2 regions of the Alcanivorax sp. MD8A genome follow, and region 1 is predicted to be linked to the other one. Evidence: predicted binding sites of a transcription regulator. Region 1 holds the regulator's gene; the other holds the start of a gene.
What was found. Region 1 encodes sigma-54, which starts transcription at its own class of promoters, with help from an activator protein. Its sites were predicted from a motif close to TGGCACNNNNNTTGCTNT; they were not measured.
Positions count from the first base shown of each region.

Region 2: a site for sigma-54 is predicted at 2,805-2,822, ahead of A15D_RS11470 (circularly permuted type 2 ATP-grasp protein). Genes of this name have one in related genera too.

Region 1 covers NZ_AQOQ01000009.1:54,542-62,434, reverse strand. Annotated here, with positions in the region: gene mgtE (magnesium transporter) at 1-35, opposite strand, end outside; gene A15D_RS06630 (HPr family phosphocarrier protein) at 182-451, opposite strand; gene rapZ (RNase adapter RapZ) at 452-1,309, opposite strand; gene ptsN (PTS IIA-like nitrogen regulatory protein PtsN) at 1,366-1,839, opposite strand; gene hpf (ribosome hibernation-promoting factor, HPF/YfiA family) at 1,855-2,154, opposite strand; gene A15D_RS06610 (RNA polymerase factor sigma-54) at 2,194-3,645, opposite strand; gene lptB (LPS export ABC transporter ATP-binding protein) at 3,908-4,633, opposite strand; gene lptA (lipopolysaccharide transport periplasmic protein LptA) at 4,630-5,166, opposite strand; gene lptC (LPS export ABC transporter periplasmic protein LptC) at 5,150-5,707, opposite strand; gene A15D_RS06590 (HAD family hydrolase) at 5,704-6,201, opposite strand; gene A15D_RS06585 (KpsF/GutQ family sugar-phosphate isomerase) at 6,201-7,169, opposite strand; gene A15D_RS06580 (phospholipid-binding protein MlaC) at 7,334-7,893, shown strand, end outside.
Region 2 covers NZ_AQOQ01000020.1:33,191-41,083, reverse strand. Annotated here, with positions in the region: gene A15D_RS11485 (electron transfer flavoprotein subunit beta/FixA family protein) at 1-475, shown strand, start outside; gene A15D_RS11480 (electron transfer flavoprotein subunit alpha/FixB family protein) at 475-1,404, shown strand; gene A15D_RS11475 (SDR family oxidoreductase) at 1,867-2,643, shown strand; gene A15D_RS11470 (circularly permuted type 2 ATP-grasp protein) at 2,873-4,318, shown strand; gene A15D_RS11465 (alpha-E domain-containing protein) at 4,312-5,241, shown strand; gene A15D_RS11460 (transglutaminase family protein) at 5,238-6,035, shown strand; gene A15D_RS11455 (proteasome-type protease) at 6,057-6,776, shown strand; gene A15D_RS11450 (LTA synthase family protein) at 6,832-7,893, opposite strand, start outside.

The sequences.
Region 1 (7,893 bases):
AGATGTTGCTGGCTGCGGCTGCTGTCGGCGGGCATGGAAATCAGTTAACAGTTAACAGTGAAGAGTTAACAGCGAAAACAAAACGTGCTGCTGCTTGGCTGGGATGATCACACAGTAACAGTCCTTCAGAGTCTGTGGTACTTGATTTTTCAACTGTTCACTATTCACGGTTAACTGTCGTTCACTCTCCCTCGTCGAACATCCTTGCAAACAGGTCTTCCAGTTCTGCCATGGCGGCGTCTTCGTCATCGCCTTCGACCTGAAAGGTGACTTGACTGCCTTTGGCTGCGCCTAGCATAAGAAGGCCCATGATGCTTTTTGCATCAATGCGGTTGCCCTTGTGTAGGACGTGAATAGCGCTGTCATAGCGGGAGGCGACGCTGACAACCTTGGCGGCAGCACGGGCGTGCAGGCCAAGCTTGTTGATCACATCCAGAGACTTTTCGATCATTCAACGGGATCCCAGTTCGCGGTGCCGGATCTGCAGGGTAATGCCTTGCTCGCGTAAACGCGTGGCAAGTTGTTCGGTCATGTACACGGAGCGGTGTTGGCCGCCGGTACAGCCGATAGCGACGGTGACATAGCTGCGATCACTATTGGCAAAGGCACTCAGCCATTTCTGAACAAAAGAGGCGATGTCATCCAGCATGTTGTGGCTGATGTCATGCTTTTGCAGAAAGTCGATCACCCCCTGGTCGCGCCCGGTCAACGGGCGCAGATCCGGATGCCAGTGGGGGTTGGGCAGGATGCGCACGTCAAAGACAAAGTCAGCGTCTGTGGGGAGGCCATTCTTGAAGCCGAACGACTCCACTTGCAGGGAGAGGGCGTTGCGGCGTTGGGCAACCCGCTCGCGCATCAGGGTGCGCAGGCTGTGTACTTCGTGATTGCTGCTATCGATGACCAGATCTGCCCGTTGACGAATATTGGCCAGCAGCTCTTTCTCGTGGGCAATGGCGTCTTCAAGGGCGCGTTGATCGGTGGCCAGCGGGTGGCGGCGGCGGGTGGCGCTGAATCGTTTTAACAGCGTGTTGTCGTCAGCATCCAGATAGATGATTTCGCTGCTGATCTGCTGCTGTTTCAGTGCATCAAGAATATTGTCGAAGGCGAGCAACTGGGCAGGCAGGTTTCGGGCATCAATGCCCACCGCCACATGTCCGATGGGGGCCTCCCCTTCGCTGAGTTGCTGCGCCAGCGTGGGCAGCATGCCTACGGGGAGGTTATCCACGCAATAGTAGCCCTGGTCTTCAAGGGCCTGAATCGCAGTAGATTTGCCGGACCCGGATCGTCCGCTAATGATGGTCAGTTTCATGATCGGGCTGCACGCAAGGCGTTGGGGTCATGGGCGGGTGAACTGGGTGCTTGTCGTCACGAGGCCAACCGCAGTTCCGCCTCGGATTCCACGGCGGTCAGGTACAGCTTGTGATTATCGCTGCTGACGCGCAGTTCATCCCTGTAGCTGTCGTCGTTGAAGAGACTGGCCAGATGGCTGAGTGTTTTCAGGTGCTGTTCCGGGTTGTCTTGTGGAACCAGCAACACAAACACCAGATCCACAGGGCGCCCGTCAACGGCGTCAAAATCAATGGGGGTGTCGAGTTTCAAGAGTAATCCGATGGCTTGTTCGCAATTGCCAAGCCGGCAGTGGGGAATGGCAATGCCTTCCCCGATGCCGGTGGAGCCCAGTTTTTCCCGGGCTACCAGCGCATCGAATACCTCCTGTTCCTTGAGGCTGTCACAGCCGGCCGCAGCCAGCTGTGCCACCTGATCCAGCAGCTGCTTCTTGCTGCTGGCCTGCACCCCGTTGTGGGTGCGTGCTTCGGTGAGAAGTTCGCGAACTCGCATAATGGTCGTTTCGGTTTAGTGGCCGTGTTTGTGGTTAACGGCCTTTTCCTTGTGTTTAAGAATCTGGCGATCGAGCTTGGCGGTCAGCTTGTCGATGGCCGCGTACATATCGTCGGCTTCAGCGGTGGCGAACAGGTCTGCCCCGGAGATATGGATCGTGGATTCTGCCTTGTGCGTCTTGGGTTCCGGGGAAAGGATCACCTGGACACTGGTGATCTGGTCGAAATGGCGCTCCAGGCGGGAGAATTTGTCGCCCACGTAGGTGCGCAAAGCATCGGTAACTTCCAGGTGATGACCGCTGATATTAATTTGCATGGCTGGCTCCTTTACCTGCTTATGGGCCGTCCCAGGCGCCTACACCAAACGCTTGCGGGCGCTGGATGACGGTATTCTCATCGCCTCACGATACTTGGCGACGGTCCGGCGCGCCACGTTGATCCCCTGCTCGTTCAGCAAGCTGGCTAGCTTGTTGTCGCTGAGCGGCTTGCGAGGGTTCTCGGCGGCGACCAGCTTCTTAATAATGGCACGAATAGCGGTGGAGGAACACTCACCTCCGCCATCTGTTCCTACGTGACTGGAAAAGAAATATTTCAGCTCAAAGACGCCGCGGGGTGTGGTCATGTACTTCTGGTTGGTGACCCGACTGATGGTCGATTCATGCATCTCGACGGCGTCAGCAATATCGGCCAGTACCAGGGGTTTCATGGCCTCTTCGCCGTAGTCGAAGAAATCCTGCTGCACTTCAACAATGCGGGTGGCGACTTTTAGCAGGGTGTCGTGGCGGCTTTGCAGGCTCTTGATGAACCATTTGGCCTCCTGAACACAGTTTTTCAGGTATTGACCGTCCTCACCGCTGGTCTTGCGGGCGATGGCAGCGTATTGCTGCTGCAGGTTGACCTTGGGGAGGATGTCGTCGTTGAGGCTGACGTGCCAGCGACCCTGGTGCTGGCGGACGATGACATCCGGCACCGCATAATCGACCTGGCTTTCACCGATTTGCTCACCGGGGGCTGGATCCAGGGTACGGATCAGGGACAGGGCATCCAGCAGTTCCTGTTCGGAGAGCTGTAGAACCTTGCGCAACGCGGCGTAGTCGTGTTTTTCCAGTAGCTCAAGGTGGTCCAGCAGAGCCAGCGCAAACGGCAGGAAGGGAGTGTCGGATTCCAGCTGACGCAGCTGCACACCCAGGCAGTCCGCCAGATTAATGCTGGCGACGCCGACCGGATCAAATTGCTGCAGGCGGTGCTGAACGGCCAGCACTTCGTCGGCTTCGATGGGTTCATCGTCTGGCAGCCCTTCCTGGACATTCATCATGGCGACAATGTCATCGATGCTCACGGTCATGTAGCCGCGATCATCCAGGGATTCAATTATGGTGGTGGCGATGAGTCGGTCCACATCGCTCATGGGAGTCAGGTTCAGCTGCCAGTGCAAGTGGTCATGCAGATTGCCGGAAACAGTGTGCCGTTGCTGCCAGTCGTCGGCGTCATCCGGCAGAGAAGCAGAGGCGCTGCTTTGGCCTGAGTAGACGTCATCCCACTCGGTGTCGACACCGGGTTCACCGTCGACAAACTCTTCCAGAGCGTCATCACGCTCTGCGTCCATGTCCTGACGTTCCTCGTCATGTTCAGGCAGGGCGTCGTCGCCAAAGTCGTCAGCCAGTTCCAGCAGGGGATTGCTTTCAACCGCCTGCTGGATCTCCTGCCTGAGATCCAGCGTGGACAGCTGCAGCAGGCGAATTGCCTGCTGCAGCTGAGGCGTCATGGTCAGCTGTTGGCCGATTTGTAGTTGTAGTGTGGGCTTCATACTGCTCGGATTGGTGTGGTCCCCAAAAACCCGAGAATAACAGCTTCAAACTCTCTCTAGCAATAATTGTGCCAGTGGTTGTTGTGTGGTAGGAGCCTGAAGAGTTAACAGTGAATAGTGCGCGGGCTGGTTTGCTGCTTTTTTCGGGTGTTGATGGCCGCGGCCGGGGGCTTGGCGCGGCTTCTGGCGTTCGGAAAACCCCGGGACTATTCCGCGCCGCTGTTAGCCTATTCACTGTTAACTGTTCACTCACCCCTGGCTCTTACAGCCTAAAGTCCGCCCCCAGATACACATCCCGAACCTGCTGGTTCGAGAGGATGGTGTCGGCGTCGCCGGAGGCAATGATGTGGCCGGCGCTGACGATGTAGGCGGTGTCGCAGATGTCCAGGGTTTCGCGCACGTTGTGGTCGGTGATCAACACCCCGATGCCGCGCTCCTTCAACTGACGAATGATGCTCTTGATATCGTTGACCGAGATGGGGTCGACCCCGGCGAAGGGCTCATCCAGCAGGATGAAATCCGGGTCGGTGGCCAGGCCGCGGGCGATTTCGGCCCGACGGCGCTCACCGCCGGACAGGCTCATGCCGAGCGAATCGCGGATATGGGTGATGTGGAATTCCTTGAGCAGGTTTTCCATGCGTTCATGGCGTTCCTGCTTGCTCAGTTCCTTGCGGGTTTCCAGAATGGCCATGATGTTCTCTTCCACCGTCAGGCGGCGAAAAATGCTGGCTTCCTGGGGCAAGTACCCGATGCCACGTTTGGCGCGGCCGTGCATGGGCAGGTGGGTGATGTCGCCATCATTGATTTCGATGCGGCCGGCATCGGCTTCCACCAGCCCGACAATCATGTAGAAGCAGGTGGTCTTGCCTGCCCCATTGGGGCCGAGCAGGCCGACGATCTGGCCAGCTTCCACATCCAGGGAAACATCTTCGATAACCCGGCGACCTTTGTAGCTTTTGGCCAGGTGGTGAGCGCGCAAATGTGTCATGGGGATCCGGACTCCGATCCGGAGGCATCGGCCTCGTCATTCTGTTTTTGCTGGTTGCCCGGGACCTGGTTTTCGGCCGGGATGACCAGGCGCACGCGTTGGTCGCCTTCACTACTGGCATCGACCCGCTTGGAATCGAGACTGTATTCCACCTTGGCCCCTTCAAAGGTATTGCCCTGATGCTCGATAAAGGCGTCGCCGGTCAGGACCAGGCTGCGGGCCTTGATATCGTAGACCAGATTGTTGGCGTGGGCAGACAGGCTGTTGCCCTCTGACAGTCGTACCGGGTTGCCGCTGGCTTCTACCCGAACCAGTTCGCCATTGCGGGTGAACAGGCGCATTTCTTCGGCCAGCATTTTGCGTTCCCCCTGCAGCAATTCCACGTCGCCGCGATACAAGCCTGTGCCTGCGTCTTGTTCAAAGCGGCCGCTGTCAGCAGTCACGGAAATGGGTTCTTCTGCCGGGGCTGCCAGGGACGGCGAGGCTGCATGAAGCAGCAGGCCGCCCAGAACCAGACTACGAAGCCGGGGCATCAAATTCACTCTTTACTCCTTGCTCAAGGGACAGAATGCCCTTGTCCAGGTCTGCCTCCAGGGCGCCAGCATGGGTCTGGCCATTCTCGAAGCGCAGCTCCACTTCACCTGGTGACGTGGCAATATTTTCTTCGCTGTTAAAGCGCAGTTCCTGCGTGTCCAGTTCGATTTTCTGTTGCGGGTTGCGTGCTTTTACGTCGCCGGCAAAGATGATCATGTCGCCGTTGTTCTGCACGGTGCCGTCGGCCCCGGTAATCGTCCAGCTGCCTTTGTCGTTGCTCATTTCCAGCGCCGGGTTTTTCATTTCAGTGAGAGGGTTGTGATCGTACTGCACCAGGTCATCTGCTGTCAGGTGGTACTGCAGTTGGCCATCCTTCTCACTGAAGGCCCGAGCGGTCACTCCAGTGGCGAGAATGGCGGGTGCCGTTTCGACGGCAAGGTCCTGACCTGGAAGCGAGTCGTCCCATTCGTGCAGCGTCATCAGCATCACCAGTCCCAATAGCAGGATCCCAGTGGCGCTCAGCAGCCCCTGACGTTTCATTGCGCGCCTCGTTGCAGCAGGATGGCGTCGCAGATTTCACGCACGGCGCCTTCGCCGCCACGGCGCGCAGTGTGGTGGTCGGCTGCCTGAAGTGCGCAATCGTGTGCGTTGGCAGGGGCAAAGCTCAGGCGCGCCCATTCCAGCGCGCTAACGTCCGGTTCATCGTCACCGGCATAGCCGGTCTCGGAGGGATCAACGCCCAGCTCTGCCGCCAGGGTTTGCAGGGCAACGCCCTTGTCCTCTCGGCCCTGGATAACGTGCTGGATGCCCAGGTCGGCGGCCCGCTTGGCCACCATCGGAGTGTTGCGGCCGGTAATGATGGCCAGCGTGACACCGCTGGCGGCCAGTTTCTTGAGACCGTGGCCATCCAGTGTGTTGAAGACTTTCAGGGCTTCGCCGTCAGGGGTGAAGTAGATGCGGCCGTCGGTCATGACGCCATCTACATCAAAGGCCATTAGCCGCAGGTTCTGGGCATCAATGGAGGAAATCAGCATTACACCACTCCAGCTCGTAGCAGGTCCTGCATGTTAAAGGCGCCCACTGGTTGCCGCTGGGCATTGCATACCACCAGCCCGTTGATTTTACGGGTTTCCATGATTTGCAGGGCTTCAGCGGCCAGGTGGCCGGGTTCAATCGTAATCGGGTCGGTAATCATCACGTCAGCGATCGTGGCGCTACGGATATCGATGTCCCTGTCCAGCATGCGGCGCAGGTCACCGTCGGTAAAGATGCCGGCGAGGGTGCCGTCCGGGTGCGTGATGGCGGTCATGCCAAGACCCTTGCGGGTCATTTCCAATAGAGCTTCTGTGAGCGCGGTGGTGGAGCTGACCTGCGGGAAGTCTTCACCGGAGTGCATGATGTCATCCACTTTCAGAAGCAGTCGGCGCCCCAGGCTGCCTCCGGGGTGGCTGAGCGCAAAATCCTCGGCGGTGAAGCCCCGGGCTTCCAGCAGGGCAATAGCCAGCGCATCACCCATGGCGAGGGCGGCGGTGGTGGAAGACGTTGGCGCCAGGTTGTGTGGGCAGGCTTCTTCGGTCACGGCTACCGTCAGGTGCACATTGGACAGTTGCGCCAGGGAGGATTGCGGTCTGCCGGTCATGCCGATCAGTTGCGTGCCTTTGCGCTTGATGACCGGCAGGATGGCCAGTACTTCGGCCGTTTCGCCCGAGTTGGACAGGGCAAGGACCACGTCGTCCTGGGTGATCATGCCCAGGTCGCCATGGGAAGCTTCGCCAGGGTGGACAAAAAATGCCGGGGTGCCGGTGCTGGCAAGGGTGGCGGCGAGTTTGCCGCCCACGTGGCCACTTTTGCCCATGCCGGTGACAATGACGCGACCACGGGCCTGAAGCATCAGATCGCAGGCGGTGGCAAAGTCGTCGTCGAGGCTTTCCCTCAGGGCATCGACGGCGCGGGCTTCGATATCCAGTACCCGCTGGCCGACAGCAATGTGGTCGTGACTCATGCAATCTCCTTGGTTGCGGCGATTATACATGTTGCAACGCGTTGATCGGAAATCTGTTTCTTTTGGAACTGCTCGGAGCGTTTCGACTCCAAAGGAGGAAGGATGGTTCTGGACAGCGCGGCCGGAACACCGTAAAACCGCCCGACTGTCACAGGGAGTTTACTATGCAAATGCGTCACTATTACCGAACAGGCCTGGCACTGGTGCTGATGATGTTGGCGGTGCTGGGGCGTGCCGAAGCGGATCCTCGCCAAGTGGTAGAGGATGCCGTCGAACGCATGACATCCCGTATTGAAGCTGAGCGTGCGCAGCTGGAAGCCAATCCGGAGAAGGCCCGGCAGCTGGTGCGCGAAGAACTGGCGGATATGGTGGATTTCAAGCGCATCACGCGGATGGTGATGGGGGACTACTTTGGGCCCTCATCCAAGGAGCAGAAATACCGGTTTCTGGACGTGTTCAAGAACAGCCTGATCAATACCTATGCCTCGGGCATTACCCTCTATGATGGCCAGAAGATCAGTACCTTGCCCATGGAAGACGGTGACCGTCGCGGCGATTACGCCCGCGTACGCATGGAAATCCGGACCAACTCGGGCAAGACCATACCAATTTACTACACCCTGTTCCTGCGCGATGACCAGTGGAAGGTAATCAATGTGTACGTGAATGGCCTGGACCTGGCGGATACCTTCAAGAGCCAGTTTGCCCAAGGCATGCAGCAGTA
Region 2 (7,893 bases), on a different contig from region 1:
TCAGCCGCTGGGCATTGCCAAGGCGCTGAAAGCTATCGTTGATGAAGAAAAGCCTGAGCTGGTGATTCTGGGCAAGCAGGCCATCGACGGCGACAACAACCAGACCGGCCAGATGCTGGCTGCGCTGACCGGTATGCCGCAGGGTACCTTCGCTTCTGAAGTGAATGTTGCTGATGGCAAAGTGAAAGTGACCCGTGAAATCGACGGTGGTTTGCAGACGGTAGAGCTGAGCCTGCCGGCCGTGGTCACTACTGACCTGCGTCTGAACGAGCCGCGTTACGCGTCTCTGCCGAACATCATGAAAGCCAAGAAAAAGCCGCTGGACACCAAGACCGCTGCTGATCTGGGCGTTGACCTGACTCCGCGTGTTACCACCGTTAGCGTTGAAGCACCGGCTGAGCGTCAGGCTGGCATCATCGTTGGCTCCGTAGACGAGCTGGTCGAGAAACTGAAGAACGAAGCGAAGGTGATCTGATGAGTGTACTAGTTTACGCCGAACACGATAACGCCGCGCTCAACAAGGTCACCCTGAGCGTCGTTGCTGCTGCCAAGGCTATCGGTGGCGACATCACCGTACTGGTTGCCGGTAAAGGCTGTGGCGCTGTTGCTGAAGAAGCTGCCAAGATTGAAGGCGTTTCCAAGGTCCTGTGCGCTGACAACGACGCTTACGAGCACCAGCTGGCCGAAAACGTTGGTGATCTGGTGGCTGAAGTCGCTGCGGATTACACCCACGTACTGGCTGCTGCCACCACCACCGGCAAGAACTTTGCTCCGCGCACTGCTGCTCTGCTGGACGTGGCTCAGGTGTCCGAGATCTCTGACGTCATCGACGCGGATACTTTCAAGCGTCCGATCTACGCGGGTAACGCTATTGCGACCGTGAAGAGCTCTGATGCCAAGAAAGTGATCACCGTGCGTGGTACCTCTTTCGACGCCGTTGCGGCTGAAGGTGGCTCTGCGGCTGTTGAAGCCCTGGACGTTGCCAAGAACGCTGGCACCTCTTCCTTCGTAGGCGAAGAGCTGGCCAAGTCTGACCGTCCTGAGCTGACTTCTGCCGAGATCGTGATCTCTGGTGGTCGTGGCATGGGTAACGGTGAGAACTTCGAAATCCTGTACAAGCTGGCTGACAAGCTGGGCGCTGGCGTGGGTGCATCCCGTGCTGCCGTTGATGCAGGCTTCGTACCGAACGACATGCAGGTGGGTCAGACCGGTAAGATCGTTGCCCCGAACCTGTACGTTGCTGTGGGCATCTCCGGTGCCATCCAGCATTTGGCCGGTATGAAAGACTCCAAGGTCATCGTTGCCATTAACAAGGACGAAGAAGCCCCGATTTTCCAGGTGGCGGATTACGGCCTGGTGGCAGACCTGTTCGAAGCAGTACCGGAGCTGGACGGCAAGCTGTAACGCTCGCTATCCGCACCAACAAAAACCCGGCCTTGTGCCGGGTTTTTTGTTTTCAGCTATCAGCTATCAGCTGTGAGCTGTGAGCTGTGAGCTGTGAGCTGTGAGCTGTGAGCTGTGAGCTGTGAGCTGTGAGCTGGGAGCTACAAGCTACAACCTACAAGCTACAAGCTACGCTTGGCAGGAAGGAAAAACCCAAAATAGTTCCCGGGTTTTTCGAAGAACGGAAACGCCTTCCAGAGCGTTGAGTTCGGCGCCAATAAATAACCTGAGCACACCGTAGGGGCCATGCTCGCATGGCGATCCGAGTCTAAACGAGGTAAGGATTCCAGAGCTTAGAAGGACACGGCTCGCATGGCGATGCTCGCCAATACTCGGCTCGCTCCAGGCACGTTATGAGCTTCGCTCGGGGCGTATTTCGTGCGTTACTCGTGCCTGCGGCGGCGTTGTCAAAACGGAGGATGAATGTTTTCAGGAAAAACCGCGCTGATCACCGGCGCTTCCAGTGGCATCGGTGAAGAAATCGCACGCCAGCTGGCGGCGATGGGCTGCAACCTGATTCTGGTGGCCCGCCGGGAAGCGCGCTTGCGCGAGCTGGCACAAGCCCTGTCGGGTGTGCAGGTAGCGGTGCTGGTGATGGACCTCAACGAACCGGACAGCGGCCAACAGCTATTTGATCAGGTGATTGCCCTTGGCCTGCAAGTCGATGTGCTGGTCAATAATGCCGGGTTGGGTTTTCAGAAACCCTTGCTGGGAGTGCCGCTGGATCAGCAGCTGGGGATGGTGGATGTGAACGACCGGGCCTTGCTGGCACTGACACGCCTGTTTGCCGAGCCCATGGCGGAACGAGGGGAGGGCTGGATTCTCAATGTCAGCTCGGTATCGGCCTGGTTTCCCATCCCGGGGATGGCCACGTATGCGGCCAGCAAGGCATTTGTGTTGACTCTGGGGCGTGCGCTGCACGAAGAGCTCAAACCGTCCGGTGTGGTCGTCACCACATTATGTCCAGGGGGGACGCGCACCGAGTTTTCCTCCAAGGCACGTGAACACATGGACCCGTCACTGGAAAAGGCCATGATGCCGGTCGAGCCGGTGGCCCGCGCCGGCTTGCAAGCCTTGGCCCGCGGCCGCTCGGTTGTGGTGCCCGGCACGGCGTATCGCGTGATGACCTGGCTCACGCGCATGCTCCCGGATAGCTGGGTGGTGAAGCTGGCCGGGCGAGTGATGGAGCGGCACCACTGACCCGGACAGGCTTTCCAGCGCTTCTGTTGACACCCGCCTGGTCGCTTCGAATCGTGCGCCTTTGCAGGGCGAGGGGCCCGGGCGGGCCGTTCGGGATTGCGCCTAAATGGGGCAAGCCGGCGATAGCCGCAGTTTGAAATGGGCCGTGGGTGCAATCAATTTGGCATGGGACTTGCTCTATTCTGATTCAGAGGATGCGTAATGCGAGCCTCGGGATAAGGAAAGCGCCATGCAGTCATTAGGTTTGCCGGCGGTGACCGGCTTTGATGAGATGATCGGCTCGGGCAGTGAGGTGCGTCCACACTATACCGGCTACCACGACTGGCTGTTGCAACAGGACCGACAGGTACTACAGCGAAAGCGCAAAGAGGCAGAACTGCAGTTTCACCGGGTGGGGATTACCTTCAATGTCTACGGTGAAGACAGTGGCACCGAACGCCTGATTCCCTTCGATACCTTGCCACGCATTATTCCGGGCGCGGAGTGGCTGCAGCTGGAAAAGGGCGTTATTCAGCGCGTGCAGGCGCTTAACCTGTTTCTGCACGATATCTATCACGACCAGAACATTATCAAGGCCGGGCGGATTCCTGCCGAACAGATCTTTGGCAATGCCCAGTACCAGCCATGCATGCAGGATGTGGATCTTCCCAATCAGGTGTACTCCCAGATCAGCGGGGTAGACCTGATTCGTGATGATGCGGGTACCTGGTATGTCCTTGAGGATAATCTGCGCACCCCGTCCGGGGTGAGCTACATGATTGAAAACCGGCGCATGATGATGCGCCTGTTCCCGGAGCTGTTCGCGCAGCAGACCGTGGCGCCGGTAGAGCACTATCCGACCTTGTTGCTGGAGACCCTGCAGCAGAGCGCTGTCCACAGCCATCCCACGGTAGTGCTACTCACTCCCGGCCGCTTTAACAGTGCCTATTTCGAGCATGCCTTTCTGGCCCAGCAAATGGGGATCGAGTTGGTGGAAGGGGCCGACCTGTTTGTGAAGGACGGTTATGTGTATATGCGCACCACCGCCGGGCCACAGCGGGTAGATGTGATTTACCGGCGTATTGATGATGCGTTTCTGGATCCACTGGCTTTTCGTGCGGACTCCATGCTCGGGGTGCCCGGGCTATTGTCGGTCTATCGTGAAGGGAATGTGGTGTTGGCCAATGCCGTGGGCACCGGCGTGGGGGACGACAAATCCATTTACCCCTATGTGCCGGACATGGTGCGTTTCTATCTGGATGAGGAGCCCATTCTTGCCAATGTGCCGACCTGGCAATGCCGCCGCGAAGCGGAGCTCAAGGAGGTCCTTGCGCGTTTGCCGGAACTGGTGGTCAAGGAAGTCCATGGTGCCGGGGGCTACGGCATGCTGGTGGGCCCGGCGGCGAGCCAGGCAGAAATCGAACAGTTCCGACAGCGGCTGTTAGCCGACCCGGATAATTACATCGCCCAACCAACGCTGTCGTTGTCGACCTGTCCGATTTTTGTCGAGCAGGGCATTGCCCCCCGACATATCGACTTGCGTCCTTTTGTGCTCAGCGGCCATGACACCCGGGTGGTTCCCGGTGGGCTAACAAGGGTGGCCATGAGAGAAGGGTCGCTGGTGGTGAACTCGTCCCAGGGGGGCGGCACCAAGGATACCTGGGTGCTGGAAGACGGGGAGGCGTCATCATGCTGAGCCGTACCGCATCGGACCTGTACTGGCTGTCACGTTATTTTGAACGGGCGGAGAACACTGCCCGGATGCTGGATGTGGTCTGGAACCTGTCGCTGATTCGTTATGCCGTCGATACCCAGAAGGAGATCGCCGCGCCGTTGGCAATCACCGGGACCCTGGATCACTACGGTGCCCGTTACGGCAGGGTGAGCATCGGCAACATACTGCACTTCTTTACGCTGGATGCGGATAGCCCGGCCAGTATCTACTCGTGTTTCCGGCTGGCCCGTGCAGGCGCCCATGCGGTACGCGGCAAGATTACTGCCGAGATGTGGGAAAGCGTCAACAGCACCTGGCTGGAGCTGCAAGAGATACGCCACATGGGGTTGCAGGCCTACGGTGAAACCGCGTTTTTCGAGTGGGTCAAAAACCGTTCGCATCTGTTTCGGGGTGCCACCTACGGCACTCTGATGCGAAGCGATACCTTTCGATTCTTGCGTTTGGGGACCTTCATCGAGCGGGCGGATAACACCGCAAGGATTCTCGATGTGAAGCATCGTGAAGGGCAGGAGGATTCCAATGCCACAGTGGATTATTACCGCTGGCATGCGCTACTGCGTTCCGTGGGGGCCTATGAGGCCTTTCGTGAAATGTACAGCGAAACCATCAATGCCGAACGGGTTGCCGAGCTGTTGATCCTGAGCCCGGAGGTGCCGAGATCCTTGCTGTCCTGCTTGCAGGAGCTGTGTGACCTGTTGCCCGGGATTGAAGGGGACGCCGGATTGCAGTCCAAGCGGTTGGCCGCGGTACAGCTTGCCCGCCTGCAATATGGCGATCTGGATCATATTGTCGATATTGGTTTGCACGATTACCTGACTGACTTTCTGCGCCGCATCAATGAACTGGCGGACACCATTCAGAGCGAATATCTGGAGCTGGTATGAAACTGTCTATCAATCACCGTACCGAATACCGTTATTCTGAGCTGGTGCAGCATAGCACCCAGTATTTGCGGCTGACTCCCAGGCCCTCGTCGCGTCAGCGCATTCTGAATTGGCAGATGGCCTTGCCGGAATCTGCCGAGCGAGCGTCGGACGGGTACAACAACATTCTCCATGTGCTGACGCTGGATCGCCCCCATCAGGAAATCGCCTTGACGGTGAAAGGCGAAGTGGAGATCACCGATGAAGACGGCGAAGACGCCGATCACCGACTCTCTCCCCTGGTATTCACCCGTTACACCACGCTGACGGAGCCGGATGAGGCGCTGCGGGCACTGGCCTCTGATTTGCCGGGAGACAACATGGGACGCAAGCTGGAGAACCTGAGTGAGACGATCCTGACGGCCATGCCCTTTACCCCGGGGGCAACCGATGTCGCTAGCAGTGCCAGTGCGGCGTACCGGGTCGGCAAGGGTGTCTGTCAGGATCACACTCATGTGTTTCTGGCGTGTTGCCGGGCGCTGGGGATGCCCGCCCGTTATGTCAGTGGCTACCTGTATAGCCAGGACTCGTCCCATGTGGCCAGCCATGCCTGGGCAGAGGTCTGGCAGGACGATAGCTGGCACACCTTTGATGTGACCAACCAGACTCGCCGCCCGCGTCATCATCTCAAGCTGGCGGTGGGCATGGATTATATGGACGCTTGTCCTGTCCGTGGCGTACGCTTTGGCGGCGGGGCCGAGTCCTTGCAGGCAGTGGCGCAAGTGAGCGAACTTGGGCCCGGGGACAATCAGTAAGGCACTTCAGGGAAAACAGAGATGACCTATTGTGTGGCGATGGCGTTGCAGGACGGGCTGGTTTTCGCAGCGGACTCGCGCACCAATGCGGGGGTGGACCAGATTGCCACTTACCGCAAGTTGCATAAATTCCGAGTCGATGATGAGCGACTGATCGTGATTCTGTCAGCGGGAAATCTGGCCACGACGCAAAGTGTCGTCAGCTTGTTACAGATGCGTTTGAACAGTGACAGGAAGCACCTGTTTGGAGTGTCCTCAATGTACGATGTCGCCACCCTTGTGGGTAGCACCAGTCGTGAGGTTCTCAAACGTGATGCCGGACTGAATCAGGGCACGGTGGATTTTGGCAGCAGCTTCATTGTTGGTGGCCAGATTCGCGGGGAGCAACCGCGTCTGTTTCTTGTGTACCCGGAAGGAAACTTTATCGAGTGCACTCCCGACACCCCGTATTTTCAGATTGGCGAAAACAAATACGGCAAGCCGATTCTTGATCGGGTAGTGCAGTACGACCTGCCACTGAAACAGGGAGCCAAATGCGCCCTGATCAGTCTGGATTCCACCATCCGTTCCAACCTGTCAGTCGGCCTGCCGCTGGATGTATTGATCTACGAGCGCGACAGTTTTGGCGGTGGTCGCCACCATGATGTGACCAGTGACAATGACAGTTTCCGCAGTCTGGGCGACGCCTGGTCTCAGGGCCTGAGAGAGGCTTTTGCCAAGCTGCCGGACATGGAGTGGTAGCGGCCAGGCAACGCGAGCCCTGAATGTAAACAGGGCTCGTTCTGGCATCATGGCGCTACTTGTCGTCTACATTGTCGTAGAACATATAGCGTGCGGTTTCATACTGGCCCCGTGCCAGCTCAAACAATTGCTGGAAGATCTGCGGCTGCTGCTCAGCGTAATCCTTGTAGGGATCTTCCTCATCCAGCTTGTGCAGGGTGGCATTGCTGCCGTCGTGATTCATTCGCACAAACCAGTCTTTGGTAATGGCACCGTACACCGGTTGCGGGCCTTCCTGGAGTACCAGGAAGCTGGCGCGCTCGCCCTCAGATGCCGGGATCTGGAAATCACGGCCCAGGGTAGTGTTGTGGTATTCCAGCCCGGCGAGGCCGGCCACGGTTGGCATCACATCCACCAGACCGACGACCTCCTCAATGACCCGCGGCTTCAGTAATTTGGGGGCGTAGATCATGTGCGGGACGTGGTTGCTTTCCAGGCCCAGTTTTTCCATGGCGGGCGCCATATGGGGCAGCGTTGTGATGCGGTTGTTGTGATCACCGAAGAACACGAAAATCGTGTTGTCGAAGTAGTCACTGCCCTGGGCCATTTTCATGTATTCGCCGACGTTGTAATCCAGCAGGCGTACCGCGTTGTATTGAGCATTACTGCGGAAACCATTGGCCGCCAATTCATCTTCGGCGACATCCCGGCGTTCGAAATCACCATTGTTGGCAGGGATGGTGAAGGGGCGGTGGTTCCCCGCGGTCTGGATAAACGCGAAGAACGGCTGGTCTGATGGCAGTGCGTCCAGAATTTCATTGGATTCGCGGAACAGTTCCAGGTCTGAAATTCCCCAGACATCCACATTGGGCGCTTTCCAGTCGCCTTCTTCATAAAGCTCGAGGCCGTCGATGCTCTGCTGAATCAGGCCATCGATGTTGGCCCAGCTGGCGTTACCGCCAACAAAATAGAACTTGCGATAGCCCTGGAAGCCATTGAGCACCATGCGTTGGTGACTGATCAAGGGATTGCGGCTGGCGCTTTCGGTAGGTGCCACATCCGGGATGCCAGTGAACGTTGCCCAGATGGTCTTGGCCGTACCGGTAACCGGCACGTAGAAGTTGGGGAAGAACCAGCC